DNA from 3 places in the Pectobacterium peruviense genome. Region 1 is predicted to be linked to each of the others. Evidence: predicted binding sites of a transcription regulator. Region 1 holds the regulator's gene; each other region holds the start of a gene.

Evidence for each region. Region 1 encodes CRP, which controls carbon source genes, mostly activating them, when cyclic AMP is high. Its sites were predicted from a motif close to ATGTGANNNNNNTCACAT; they were not measured.
Region 2: a site for CRP is predicted at 3,059-3,076, ahead of DUT67_RS01680 (GntP family permease). Genes of this name have one in related genera too.
Region 3: a site for CRP is predicted at 2,455-2,472, ahead of DUT67_RS07465 (ABC-F family ATPase). Genes of this name have one in related genera too.

The regions. Positions count from the first base shown of each region.
Region 1 covers NZ_CP161826.1:475,874-480,799, reverse strand. Annotated here, with positions in the region: gene DUT67_RS02145 (hydrolase) at 1-448, shown strand, start outside; gene DUT67_RS02140 (YheU family protein) at 450-686, shown strand; gene DUT67_RS02135 (phosphoribulokinase) at 811-1,680, shown strand; gene DUT67_RS02130 (OsmC family protein) at 1,789-2,196, opposite strand; gene crp (cAMP-activated global transcriptional regulator CRP) at 2,572-3,204, shown strand; one part of gene DUT67_RS02120 (IS3 family transposase) at 3,228-4,132, opposite strand; one part of gene DUT67_RS02120 (IS3 family transposase) at 4,132-4,483, opposite strand; gene DUT67_RS02115 (aspartate aminotransferase family protein) at 4,638-4,926, opposite strand, start outside.
Region 2 covers NZ_CP161826.1:360,321-365,246, forward strand. Annotated here, with positions in the region: gene DUT67_RS01660 (alginate lyase family protein) at 1-372, shown strand, start outside; gene DUT67_RS01665 (pirin family protein) at 585-1,280, shown strand; gene gntR (gluconate operon transcriptional repressor GntR) at 1,446-2,441, shown strand; gene DUT67_RS01675 (gluconokinase) at 2,451-2,963, opposite strand; gene DUT67_RS01680 (GntP family permease) at 3,122-4,498, shown strand; gene DUT67_RS01685 (YhgN family NAAT transporter) at 4,838-4,926, opposite strand, start outside.
Region 3 covers NZ_CP161826.1:1,641,666-1,646,591, reverse strand. Annotated here, with positions in the region: gene hutW (heme anaerobic degradation radical SAM methyltransferase ChuW/HutW) at 1-443, opposite strand, end outside; gene DUT67_RS07465 (ABC-F family ATPase) at 841-2,433, opposite strand; gene DUT67_RS07460 (PhzF family phenazine biosynthesis protein) at 2,551-3,447, shown strand; gene DUT67_RS07455 (GNAT family N-acetyltransferase) at 3,461-4,021, shown strand; gene treB (PTS trehalose transporter subunit IIBC) at 4,596-4,926, shown strand, end outside.

The DNA of each region.
Region 1 (4,926 bases):
GCACCTGTTGAAACAAAATGCCGGCCGCAAGCTGGCAGCCTACCCAGACACATTGCCGATTCAGTTGCCGCAGTTGAAGCGAATCCGCCAGCTACGGGAGTTTGATGATGTCATTACTTCACGCATCCACGGTTTCCGCGACGCGGCCGACTATTACAAACGCTGTAGCGCCCTGCCGTTGTTGCCTCAGATTCGTAAACCGCTGCTGATCATCCACGCGAAGGACGATCCTTTCATGACGTCCGAGGTCATTCCCGATCTGTCGCAGTTACCGTCTAATATTGAGTATCAGCTAACGGAACACGGTGGGCATGTCGGCTTCGTCGGTGGAACATTGCTGAAACCGGAAATGTGGCTGGAACAGCGCATTCCCAATTGGCTTAGTCCATTTTTGGACCACGCCACCGGTTCTTTTTATTCAGAAACAATTTTTACTCAGGAAACATAGCGTGATAATTCCCTGGCAACAGCTCGATCCAGAAACGCTGGATAACATCATCGAATCTTTCGTGCTGCGCGAAGGCACCGATTACGGCGAACAGGAGCGCTCGCTGGCGCAGAAAGTCGAAGATATCCGCAGTCAGCTCCAATCCGGCGAAGTCGTTTTGGTGTGGTCTGAGTTACATGAAACGCTAAACATTATGCCGCGCGGTCAGCTCAATGCCGGTGGACATGCCCCTTATTGAGCATGGCGAAAGACGTGAAAGAACGCGTCAAACATGCTAACAATGGGAACAATTACGTCATTTTTGAGAATGCGCGCAGGCTTTCAGTCTATGCGGGCATCGAGATCACGGAGTCACGCGCCTTATGTCACATCAACATCCGATTATTGCGGTTACGGGCTCCAGCGGAGCGGGAACCACGACCACCAGTCTGGCCTTCCGTAAGATATTCCAACAGTTCGACCTACGCGCAGCCCAGTTGGAAGGTGACAGCTTTCACCGCTATACCCGCCCGGAAATGGATATGGCAATCCGCAAAGCGCGTGATTTAGGACGCCACATCAGCTACTTCGGCCCAGAAGCGAATGATTTCAGCCTGCTGGAACAGTCGTTTATTGAATATGGCCTACATGGGTGTGGTCAGACGCGTAAATACCTTCATACCTATGATGAAGCGATTCCCTATAACCAGGTTCCTGGGACGTTCACACCGTGGGAACCGATGCCAGAACCTACCGACATCCTATTCTATGAAGGACTGCACGGCGGCGTAGTCACCGAACAAAATGATGTGGCACAGCATGTCGATTTGCTCGTCGGTGTGGTGCCGATCGTCAACCTGGAGTGGATACAAAAGCTGATCCGTGACGTCAATGAGCGCGGCCACTCGCGTGAAGCGGTCATGGATTCCGTTGTCCGCTCCATGGAAGACTACATCACCTATATCACGCCGCAGTTCTCTCGCACCCATATCAACTTCCAGCGCGTACCCACCGTGGATACCTCCAACCCGTTTGCTGCCAAGTCGATCCCCTCACTGGATGAAAGCTTCGTCGTCATCCACTTTCAGGGATTGGATAATATTGATTATCCCTATCTGCTCGCCATGTTGCAGGGCTCGTTTATCTCCCACATCAACACGTTGGTCGTTCCCGGCGGGAAAATGGGGCTGGCAATGGAATTAATCATGGCACCGCTGGTGCAGCGGTTAATCGAAGGGAAAACGATAGAATAAGCATCGAGATACACGCGGAGACCACAGGGTGAGGCCTCTCTACGGGCCCCCCTGTGTTTCCCCTAATAATGGGCTTAAGTAACCAGAATTAGTGCTCAGAGAAAGGAATTATGGCAGTACTCTAATTTCGTGACTGTGTGTCACCTCAACGGCTTTACCCAGCATCAATGCCACAGAACAGTATTTTTCCGCTGACAGCTCGACGGCACGTTCGACGGCTTTATCGGTCAGCCCTTTCCCCGTCACAATAAAATGCAGATTGATATGGGTAAATAAGCGCGGTGCTTCAGACCGACGCTCTGAGGTTAATTTCACCTCACAATCCGCCACATCATTACGGCCCTTTTGCAGAATCGATACCACATCAATTGCGCTGCATCCCCCTACGGACATCAACACCATTTCCATCGGACTGGGCGCTTTATCGCCAGAATTACCGTCCATCAATACCTGATGTCCCGATGAGGATTCGCCCAAAAACGTTAAGCCTTCAACCCATTTTACCCGAGCCTGCATGATGCCTCTCCACTAAAAATTTTTTGAAAATTTATACCGTTACTGTACAAAAACCAGCGTTAATCAGAGCTTTGTCATGCTGAAGCGAGACAACACAAGACACATCCTTAAAGCTGTGTTAAAACGAAAATAGAATAGACCTTTTCTGGACAAACCCAGAAACGAAGAAGATGATGACGTAGCCAGAAATACCCAGCCACGTTTACGGTGCGGCAAAGCAGCAACCGAAAAACCAAGGGTACAGTGGTTCCAGTATATTCCCTGACGTCATTCTGCCTAGACTGAATTTTATTTTTTTTAGCAGTTAAACACGCCGTACAGGGAACTCTGACCCCTGTAATTTGCGCAGTGAATTACAACAGAGGATGATAGCGAATGGTTCTCGGCAAACCGCAGACAGACCCAACTCTCGAATGGTTCCTTTCCCATTGTCATATTCACAAGTATCCATCGAAGAGCACGCTGATTCACCAAGGTGAAAAAGCAGAAACGCTTTACTACATCGTGAAAGGCTCTGTAGCAGTGCTAATCAAAGATGAAGAAGGCAAGGAAATGATTCTTTCCTACCTCAATCAGGGCGATTTTATTGGTGAGCTCGGCCTGTTTGAAGAAGGTCAGGAACGCAGTGCCTGGGTTCGGGCAAAAACCGCCTGTGAAGTGGCTGAAATTTCCTATAAAAAATTCCGCCAGCTCATTCAGGTTAACCCGGATATCCTCATGCGCTTGTCTGCGCAAATGGCAAACAGACTTCAGGTTACTTCAGAAAAAGTCGGCAATCTCGCCTTCCTTGATGTGACCGGCCGTATCGCCCAAACCTTACTCAACCTGGCCAAACAACCTGATGCCATGACGCATCCAGATGGCATGCAAATTAAAATTACCCGTCAGGAAATTGGGCAAATCGTTGGCTGCTCGCGTGAAACCGTGGGCCGCATTCTGAAAATGTTAGAAGACCAGAATCTGATCTCTGCGCACGGTAAAACGATCGTCGTTTACGGCACTCGCTAAACCCTTGTCGCGGTACCCTATGACTAGTCCTGATATGGGTTGACAGTTTTCTGCCTGTAAAACGCCTGATGAACCTCATCGGGCGTTTTGTATTTCAGGGCCTGATGTGGCCGCTCATGGTTATAAATCGCCACAGATTCTTTTACCATTTTCCTCGCTTGTGCCAGATTAGCTGGGCGAGAGAGTAAAAACTCATTTTTCAGGATGCCGTTTATCCGTTCAGCCAGCGCATTCTGATAGCAGTCATAACCATCTGTCATTGAACAGGTTATCCCATTTCTCTCATGTACCGACTGGTAAAGCGCTGAACAGTATTGTAGCCCTCTGTCAGAGTGGTGTATCAACGGCCCTTTTGTTTTTCTTTGTCGTAACGCACGTTTGAAGGCTTTTACCACATTTTCAGTTTGCAGATTATCCCCTACATGGTAACCCATGATTTTTCTGGAACAGGCATCCGTGACCAAACTCAGATAGACCGTGCCACTGCGTACTGGTAGATAAGTAATATCGGCGACCCAGACTTGCTCCGGCTGAAGGACAGTAACCTGTTCGGGGCCAGACTTCAGCAAGTTCGGATGCCGGTAAAAACGATGATGGCTGTTGGTCGTTTTGTGGTATGCCCGCTTTACGGGTACCAGAAGCCGGTGTTTACCCAGTAGGCTAAACAGGCGGTCACGCCCGATATTGAGTGTTTCACCTGCCTGACGGTTCAACAGAGAGTGGAGTTTGCGTGTGCCTATACGTGGCTGACGGCACCGAACTCGGGCAATAAAATCAAGAACCTGACTATTGTGTTCATGTCGTTTATTGCACCTTGCATTATGCTGGTACCATGCCTGTCTGCTGTGCCCCAGGAGCTGGCATGCGCGTGTCACGGTGACTTTTGGGGCCTGACTCTGCGCAAGGACTTGCCGGGCCGCTTTTTTACGACACTTACCCCGTAATCATTTTTCAGGACGTTGATAACAGATTCAAAAAACTCAGCTTTCTGATTCGCCAGCTTAAGCTGCTCTTCAAGTTCTTTGATTCTTTGCTCGGGTGTAAGTGGGGTATTTGTCTGAGCCACAAGCAGTTTCCTTTTCATCAGGTCAGGAAGTCCGGGACTCCAGTCAAGCTGGCCATATTTACGCAGCCAGACAAGAACGGTGGAGCGCCCCTGAATGCCATATCGCTGCTGGGCCTGTTTATAGGTCATCTCGCCTTTTTCGACCTGTTCAACGACGGCTATTTTAAAGGATAGAGGATAATCACGTTGGGTACGTTTGAACTCAGTCATCATCACGTTCTCCGTATTTAAGTCAGGGACGTGTCAACGCTATTCAGGACGGATCACTACCAATAAAAAAGCGTGAAGCCTCGGCCTCACGCTTTTTTTATGCCGAGCTTCCTGCTCGCCACCTAACGGGAAGTCGCAAGCGATGTTGAGAGCGTAATCAGTGTGCTGCGTTAACCACTTGAGCGACGGCTTTGGCGAATTTATCCATCCCCTGCGCGATATCATCTTCATCAATGATCAAAGACGGTACAAAGCGGATCACGTTCGGCCCTGCCATCAACACCATCAGCCCCTGAGCCGTTGCAGCAGCCAAGAACTCGCCCGCACGGCCATGCCATTGAGGTTTCAGCTCAGCCCCCAGCAAAAGCCCCATACCGCGAACCTGATCAAATACACCATACTGCTGGTTGATTTTATCAAGTTCACTGATAAAACGATCGTGACGA
Region 2 (4,926 bases), 120 kb from region 1:
GCTGCCGTCACCGGTGCTTCCGCGCCAATTGCCGTGAATGGGGTCAATCCGTCGGTAAATAGTGGGATTCAGGCTGTTTACATTAATCAGAATAGATTCGCTTTTCGTTCGATACAGACGGGTAAATATATTTCTGTCTCCTCTGATGGGCGTTTATTTGCGTCTGCTGACAATGTGACCGACAGCGAGTCATTTATTTATACCGATTCTGGTAATGGCAACGGTACATTGCTTGCTCTGTCTAATCGTCGCTATGTTGTAATGAATGCGGATACCTATCAACTTTCAGCGACCGGAACCAGCGTTAACAATGATAATGGTCGGTGGACTATGTTATATCCCGACCCGACAGCGGTAGGTGTTGTTAAGTAATCATCAAACACGGAACTGGAGTTAATCTTTGGTTCCGTGCGAAATTGTTCCATATACAATTTTTCCATACAAATGAATGAGTGTGTGTTGTACCCCATTCCCCAATGCAGCATCCCGTTCTGATTTTTCGAACAGAGCGGTGAGTTTTTTGCGCTATCTTATTTTCCGCTGCCCGTTACACTTTCCTTATCAGAAACGCAGGAGGAAAGAACATGATCTATTTACGTCAAGCGCAAGATCGCGGACATGCTAATCACGGCTGGCTCGACAGCTGGCATACATTCTCATTCGCCGATTATTACGATCCTGATTTTATGGGATTCTCAGCACTGCGCGTTATTAACGAAGACTTTATCGAAGGTGGTCAGGGCTTTGGCACGCACCCGCATAAAGATATGGAAATTCTGACCTATGTTTTATCCGGTGCGGTTGAGCATCAGGACAGCATGGGAAATAAAGAGCAGGTGCCAGCGGGCGAATTCCAGATTATGAGCGCGGGAACGGGCATTCGTCACTCTGAGTACAATGCCAGCAAGGATGAACAGTTGCACCTGTATCAAATCTGGATTATCCCGGAAAAAACCGGGCTGACGCCGCGCTACGAGCAGAAGCGTTTTGATGTGCTTCAAGGTCGCCAACTGGTGCTCTCTCCAGATGCGCGTGAAGGCTCTCTGAAAGTCTTTCAGGACATGACGCTGTGGCGCTGGGCGCTGAAAGCGCAGGAACAGGCGGAGTATCAGATTCCGGCCGATCGTCGCGTTTGGGTTCAAGTGGTGCGTGGTAGTGTAGAGATTAACGGCCAGAAAGCCGAAACCAGTGATGCATTTGCGGTCTGGGATGAAACGGCTATTTCCGTACACGCCAGCGAAGACAGTGAAATTCTGTTGTTTGATTTACCGCCGGTATAACGACGGCGAAGGAATAACGGATAAGCCCGCGTAGGAAAGAACGCGGGCTTTTTATTCTCTTAAAAGCTTCACGCTATCCTTTAGATTCTGTCCCTTTGCCTTTACTTTCTTTACGTTTTTTTTGCTAGACTTAGGGCACTGTTTTTCAGACGCTTTTAGTCGATGATGAAGAAAAAAAGACCCGTTCTCCAGGATGTTGCCGATCGCGTTGGGATTACCAAAATGACGGTAAGCCGCTATTTGCGTAATCCCGCTCAGGTGTCAGCCGCGTTGCAGGAAAAGATCGCCATTGCGTTGGATGAGCTGGGCTACATCCCTAATCTCGCACCCAATATGCTCGCCAGCTCGACCAGTCGGGCGATTGGCGTACTGCTGCCATCATTAACCAATCAGGTTTTCGCCGAGGTACTGCGTGGGATTGAACGCACGGCAGAAGCGCACGGTTACCAGACCATGCTGGCGCACTATGGCTACCATCCTGACAAAGAAGAGCAGCGTCTGACCTCACTGCTGTCGTATCACATTGACGGGCTTATTCTGGCTGAGCGCACCCACACGCCGCGAACGCGTCAGATGCTGGACGTCGCCGGTATTCCGGTGGTGGAGCTGATGGATTCCGTTTCACCCTGTCTGGATATGGCTGTCGGATTTGATAACGTCGAAGCCGCGCGACAGATGACGTTGCGTATGGTCGCACTGGGGCATCGTCATATTGTCTATCTCGGCGCGCGACAGGATGAGCGTACGATTATGCGCTGTCGCGGCTACGAGCAGGCGATGTGGGAAAGCAATCTCAAAAGTTATTGCGTGATGAGTGAGCGGGCCTCTTCCTATTCACTTGGCGGTGAGCTACTGCGGCAGACGCAGGCGGAATACCCGCAGGTCGATAGCGTGTTTTGCACCAATGACGACTTAGCCGTCGGCGCGATGTTTGAATGCCAGCGGCAGGGGCTACGCGTGCCGGAAGACATCGGCGTCGCTGGTTTCCACGGGCACGATATCGGGCAGGCGATGGTGCCGAAGCTGGCTAGCGTACTGACGCCGCGTGAACACATGGGACGCGTCGGCACCGAGCGCCTGCTGGCCCGCCTGCGAGGCGAGCCGGTGGAGCTGGAAATGGTCGATGTCGGCTTTACCGTGCTGGACGGCGAAAGCCTCTAAGCCTTGGCGTTAGCCTGCTGCGCGCAGTGCTTCAACGCAGCGCTGCACCACATCTTCTCGAGTGCCGTCAATATCGACCTTCAGGACATCCGGCTCATCGCTGCCCGGTTCTTCCAGCGCATCGAACTGGCTTTTCAGCAGGTCTGTCGGCATGAAGTGTCCTGCTCTGGCTTTGTGACGCTCCAGAACCAGTTCAAAGCTGCCTTTCAAATAGATAAACACCATCTTTTCGTTCCCTTCGCGCAGGCGGTCGCGGTAGCGCTTTTTCAGCGCGGAACAGACGATGATGCCAGTCTCGTTTTTGTGCGCCAGGCTGTAGGCGACATCGCTGAGCCGCTCCAGCCACGGTGCGCGGTCGTCATCATTCAACGGCGTACCGCTGCCCATTTTCTGGATATTGGCGCGCGGGTGCAGATCGTCGCCATCAATAAATTTTGCCTGAATGGCGCGGCCAAGTTCAGCGCCAACTGAGGATTTTCCACTGCCTGATACGCCCATCAGAATAATGCTTCGACCTGACATAATTTGATCTCTATCGCAAACTGTAAATTAAATGATACTTAATGGTTCCAGACTTTAACATGTTACCCGTATCATGTTACCGGTATCAAATGATGATGTGATACACCTCACAAACAATCAGCCAATCCAGACTGGGTGCCCTAAAGAGATTATTAACGATGACAGAAATAACATCCGCTTATAGCGCCAGTGTGCTATTAACCATTGCCGCAGGTTCGGTCGCACTGTTACTGGTGCTGATTATGCGCTTCCGTGTCCACGCATTCCTAGCGTTGACGCTGGTGAGTTTGATCACGGCGCTGGCGACAAAAACGCCTTTCGAGAAACTCGTTCCTACGTTGCTCAGTGGTTTCGGCAGCACGTTGGCATCTGTTGCCCTGTTGGTTGGTCTGGGGGCAATGATTGGCCGCCTGTTGGAAGTTACCGGTGGTGCGAATGTGCTGGCGGATACGCTAATTAATAAATTTGGTGAGAAACGCGCGCCTTTCGCGCTGGGTCTTGCCTCTCTGCTGTTCGGCTTCCCGATCTTTTTCGACGCTGGGCTGATCGTGATGTTGCCGATTATTTTCAGCGTGGCGAAACGCTTTGGCGGTTCAACGTTGACCTATGCGTTCCCAGCGGCGGGTGCCTTTGCCGTTATGCACGCCTTGCTGCCGCCACATCCCGGCCCGGTTGCTGCCAGTGAATTGCTGGGTGCCAACATTGGTCTGCTGGTGTTGGTGGGTGCCGTGATTGCTTTCCCCACCTGGTATTTTGGCGGTTATCTGTTCGGCCTGTGGGCGGGTAAAAAATTCCATTTACCGTTGCCGTCAACCTTCCTGACTGAAGTCAAAGCGGATGAGCAGCATACGCCGCCTCCGTTCAGTGTGGTGATGTGGGTGCTGTTGCTGCCGCTGATCCTGATTTTCCTCGATACGGGATTGAACACCCTGACGGTAATGGGCGTCATCAGTGGTGATAGCAGTCTGGTGCAGTTCCTGCGAATGCTGGGGAAAACGCCGGTTGCGCTGCTGATTACCGTCTTGTTTGCCATGATTATGTTTAGCGGCCAGCATAGCCGTAGACACCTTGAGAAGATCTGTGAAGGCGCACTGGGGCCAGTTTGCTCGATTATTTTGGTAACCGGTGCGGGCGGTATGTTCGGTGGTGTTCTACGTTCTAGCGGTATTGGCGACGCGCTGTCTGGCGTGTTGGCAGATACCGGTATGCCAGTGATTGTGGCCGCGTTTGTGGTCTCTGCGGCACTGCGTGTCGCGCAGGGCTCGGCAACGGTGGCATTGACGACCACAGCGGCGCTGATGGCGCCTGCGGTTGCGGCGACCCCTGGCCTGAGCCAGTTCGATCTCTGCTTTATTGTGGTGGCGATTGCGGGTGGTGCGACCGTGCTGTCGCATGTGAATGACTCAGGCTTCTGGCTGGTTGGCCGTTTCCTCGAAATGGATGAGAAAACGACTCTGAAAACCTGGACGGTGATGGAAACGCTGCTCGGCACCATCGCGTTCCTGATCGCGTTAGTGGGGAGTATTTTCCTCTAATGTGTTTAACCCTCCTTGTACAAGGGAAGGGTTTGACATTAATCCGGCGTAAAAATTATGCAGCGGTGATCATGAGCACCGAGTGAGCGACAGGACGTCGCGAAAGCCAGTGCCGCGTATGGAACGCGTCACTGGCGGCTCGAAGGGGGGTCATGAACGCCGATGGCACCGCGTAGCGGTATGATTTAGCCGGAAGCCTGGGTTCGCAGGGCGGCGGCGACTGAGCGCCCTGCGTCGGGCGCGTGCTACGGGGTAGCATGGAAATTGCGGTATTATCGCGCACGAAACCGTCTCTTAGTCGGCATAAAAATGTGACTAAGACACTGGGGGTAACGACGCCTATAACTTCATATAAGCACGTATGCCGTCGAGGAACATCTGCGTCGATAGCATCACCAGAATCAGGCCCATCAATTTCTCCAGCGCGC
Region 3 (4,926 bases), 1.2 Mb from region 1:
CCTTCTACCGTGATTTCACAGTCCGGTGCTAAGGGCAGCGAAGTGCGAATCGCACGAATGATTTGCGACAGTTCATCAGCCGCCAGCGCCGTTGGCGTACCGCCGCCAAAGTAGACCGCGTGAATGGGTGCTGACTGATGTAGCGGGCTGTCCGCTTCCATCGCTAATTCTTGCAACAGATAGCGGGTGTAGGTCGCCGTGCTGTCATCACGCAGTTTGTTTTGGTAAAAACCGCAGAACGTGCAGTGCGTGGCGCAAAAAGGAATGTGCAGATAGAGCAGACGCTTACGCGCAGGTACACTCTGCTGCTTCAGCGTCTGCCAACCGGCTGGAATTTGTTCTGGTGAAAGTGGCACATGGTTGCGCCAAGGCATTGCCATACGTCGGGCGCTAAAAGGCTGCTCACCGGGCTCGGCATAATACGGCGTCAAATCGATGTTCATTAACGGCCCCCAAATAATCAATAAAATAAATTAAATGATAATTATTTTTATTTGGCAACCTGACGGAAGCGTAAATGAGTGGGCTGAATTTGAATGCCGAAGAATAACGACAGGAATTAACAAATTGCTTTCTTTTGTGCAAACTGAAAGCATGACAAGAGAAAGTCATTAGTTTTTTATTTCATGCAGTTACGATGACTATTTCTTTTCTTTTTTAACAATTTCGAAAAAAACACCGCGTTTATTAAAGTTCGTTAATTTGGGTAAAAAAACAGACAGGATAAGTGAATATTTCCGCTCAATGACGACATCGGCAAGAAGAGATAAAAAAGAGAGAGGAATTGAGAATACCCGTTCCCCGTCCTAAACAGTGGCTAGGACGGGAACGGTTTATGGCTTACTGAATACCCTGACTGCGCAGGTAATCTTCATAGTTACCGGTGAAATCGTTCACTTTATTTGGCGTCATTTCCAGAATACGGGTTGCCAGCGAGCTAACAAATTCACGGTCATGGGAAACGAACAGCAGCGTCCCTTCATACATTTCCAGCGCCATGTTCAGCGATTCAATCGATTCCATATCGAGGTGGTTGGTCGGTTCATCCATTACCAGAATATTCGGACGCTGCATCATCAGCTTACCGAACAGCATGCGACCCTTTTCACCACCGGATAAGACCTTCACTTTCTTCTTGATATCGTCCTGACTGAACAGCAAACGACCGAGCACGCTGCGTACGGCTTGTTCATCGTCTTTTTCTTGTTTCCACTGACTCATCCAGTCAAACACCGTCAGCGTCTCATCGAATTCGTATTCGTGATCCTGTGCGTAGTAACCAATTTGAGTATTTTCCGACCACTTAACGGTGCCGCTATCTGGTTTGAAATCACCGACCAGCGTTTTCAGCAATGTCGATTTACCCACACCGTTGGCACCCAAAATGGCGACTTTTTCACCCACTTCGATCATGAGACCCAGCTTGCTGAACAGCGGGCCGTTATCAAAACCTTTGGTCAACGCTTCAACTTCCAGCGCATTACGGAACAGTTTCTTATCCTGATCAAAACGGATAAACGGGTTTTGCCGGCTGGAGGCTTTCACTTCATCCAACTGAATTTTATCGATCTGGCGCGCGCGCGATGTCGCCTGTTTGGATTTAGAGGCATTGGCGCTAAAGCGGCTAACGAACGATTGCAGTTCGGAAATCTGTGCTTTCTTCTTGGCGTTATCAGACAGTAAACGCTCGCGAGCCTGCGTCGCCGCCGTCATGTATTCATCATAGTTACCCGGATAAACACGCAGCTCGCCGTAGTCCAGATCCGCCATGTGTGTACAGACCATATTCAGGAAGTGACGGTCATGCGAGATAATGATCATGGTGCTGTTACGCTCATTCAGCACCTGCTCCAACCAGCGGATAGTATCGATATCCAGGTTGTTGGTCGGTTCGTCGAGCAGCAGGATTTCGGGATCGGAAAACAGTGCCTGTGCCAACAAAACACGCAGTTTCCAACCGGGAGCAATTTCGCTCATCAAGCCATAGTGCTGATCAACAGGAATCCCCACGCCCAGCAACAGTTCGCCCGCGCGTGATTCTGCGCTGTAGCCATCCATCTCACCGTATTCCACTTCCAGATCGGCCACTTTATAGCCGTCGGCTTCGCTCATTTCAGCCAATGAGTAGATACGGTCGCGTTCTTCTTTTACCGCCCACAGCTCGCCGTGGCCCATGATAACGGTATCCAGCACACTGTATTTTTCAAACGCGAACTGATCCTGACGCAGTTTACCCAGACGTTCATTGGGATCGAGGAAGACGTTACCGCCACTCGGCACCAGGTCACCGCCGAGAATCTTCATAAAGGTAGATTTACCGCAGCCATTCGCGCCGATCAAACCGTAACGGTTGCCGCCGCCAAATTTAACGGAGATGTTTTCAAACAACGGCTTGCTGCCGAACTGCATGGTGATATTGTTGGTACTTAACACAGCACTTATACTCGAGTCGGAATGTGATTTGGCGCGCATTATGCCACAAGCGCGCGATAGGATCGCGGTTAGTTTTGAGTAATATTTAATCGATAGCGCATACAGGAGAGAAATGCGATGCCTATAGTACGTCGTTTCAAACAGGTCGATGTTTTCACCCAGCAGCCTTTCAAGGGCAATCCGCTTGCCGTCATTATGGAAGCGAATGGGTTAACCGATGAGCAAATGCAAGATATCGCCCGCTGGACAAACCTGTCAGAAACCACGTTTGTTCTGCCAGCCACCGATCCTTTAGCGGATTATCATGTGCGCATTTTTACGCCAGAATCAGAAATCCCGTTTGCTGGTCACCCCACGCTAGGCACCGCTCACGCCCTGCTGGAAGAAGGATTGCGTCCTAAATCTCCGGGGCAGTTGATACAACAATGTGGCATTGGTTTGGTTCCAATCAACATCGGTGATGATGAGAGCCTCGCTTTTCACGCACCACAGGCCACCATCGTTCCGTTTGGCGATGAGCACATGCCGCTAATGGAAAAAGCGCTGGGCATTACCAACCTTGGTGCTACCTGCATCGATAACCGCTATCCACCTGCTGCCGTACACATGGGCATTCGCTGGCTGGTGATTCGTGTAGACAGTGCTGACACCTGTCTGAACATCATACCGGATGCAGAAGCGCTCGCCGCAGTGGAAAACCTCAGCCAGACCAACGGCATCGCCATCTATGGCCCACACGATGGGGCGACGCCTGCTGATTATGAAGTTCGCACGTTCTACATTGAACGCGGCCATCTTAAAGAAGATCCCGTTACGGGCAGCGCCAATGCCTGTCTGGCAGCGTTGCTTCGTCAGCATCACTCAATGAATAATATCGACGCACCGCTCAGTTATCTTGTGCGACAAGGCACGATGCTGCAACGTGACGGCCGAATTACCGTGACTTATCTGAACGATGAACCTTGGATCGGCGGGCACAGCGTCACGATCGTTGATGGAACGTTGCAGCGTTAAAAGGAGGGGCTTTATGGAACCGTTATCTACAGATACGTTATTTGGAGACAAGCTGTATGAGCTACGCCATCAGCCCCATCTGCGCCTAACGATACAGGAAGAGAGCGACGCTGAGGCGCTCTTTACCTTGATTCAGCAGGAAAAACCACGTCTACGGCGAACGTTGCCTTGGCCGGATTCCGTCAAAAGCGTCGATGACACGCGAGAAACCATTCGCGGCAACAGAAAGACGTTCTTCGACAAAACGTCCGCGGTATACGTCATCCGCTGGGACGATGCGCTGGCAGGCATCGTTTCCTTCAACACGATCCAAAATAAAGAAGGCGTCATCGGCTACTGGCTCGCCGAAGAATTTGAAGGTAAAGGCATTATTTCTCAGGCCGTCAGTACGCTGATAGCAGCCTATACCGATGCAAACCTCGTTGAGCGCTGCTTCATCAAAGTCTCAACCGCCAACACGCGTAGCAACGCCGTCGCCCAACGACTCGGCTTCCTTTTTCATCACACAGAGGAAGATGCGGAGCAGATTGGCGAGCAGTGGTTCGATCACCATATTTATCACTATTCCGGCTGACACGGGCTCGTAGTGTATCCTCTCACCTGATTCGCGGTGCTATCGGGCGCGCATCAGGTTCTCTTCACACCTCCGTGCATTTCATTTACTCACTCGTTATATTTTTGTGACTAACATCACAAAAATGTTGAAATCCAATTTCATCTCCGCTAACATTAAAAACGTGATGAACATCACACTTAATTAACCCGTTAGAGGAGTCTGATAATGACTATGCTTCGTAAAATCAGCAAATTCTTTAAAAGAATGGGAGACGTTTATGTCAGCTACTGTGAACGTATTGGTTCAATCATCAGCCCGTTCTGATTGTGATATAAACAATCTCTAAAGCCGCCTACTACAGGCGGCTTTTGTTTTTATCCTATTCCCACATTACCTTCATTCCCCTTCCTTTTTTGTCTACTCGCACATCACAGATTTGTGCAGCACGCCGCATGCCTGAGCATTCTCTTTTAAAAACAGCCCAATACATTTTCCTCTCACGGCAAAATCATCATTAACAGGCTATGCTTTTCTGTAGCGGTACTTGCTTCGCGTCCCCGACGTCTGCGCTAAAAGATATAAGGACATGACTATGAGTAAAGTTAAGCAACAGGATATTGACCGTCTGATCGAGCTGGTCGGCGGACGTGAGAACATCGCGGCTGTCACGCACTGCATCACTCGCCTTCGCTTCGTCTTACACGATGCTTCCAAGGCACATCCCAAAAATATCGAAGAAATGCGCATGGTGAAAGGCTGCTTCACGAATGCCGGACAATTTCAGGTCGTGATCGGCACTAACGTAGATGAGTATTACAAAGCGCTGCTCGCTACCACGGGAAAAGGAGAAATTAATAAGGAAGAAGCCAAAGTCGCCGCCCGCCAGAATATGAGCTGGTTTGAGCGCAGTATTTCACACTTTG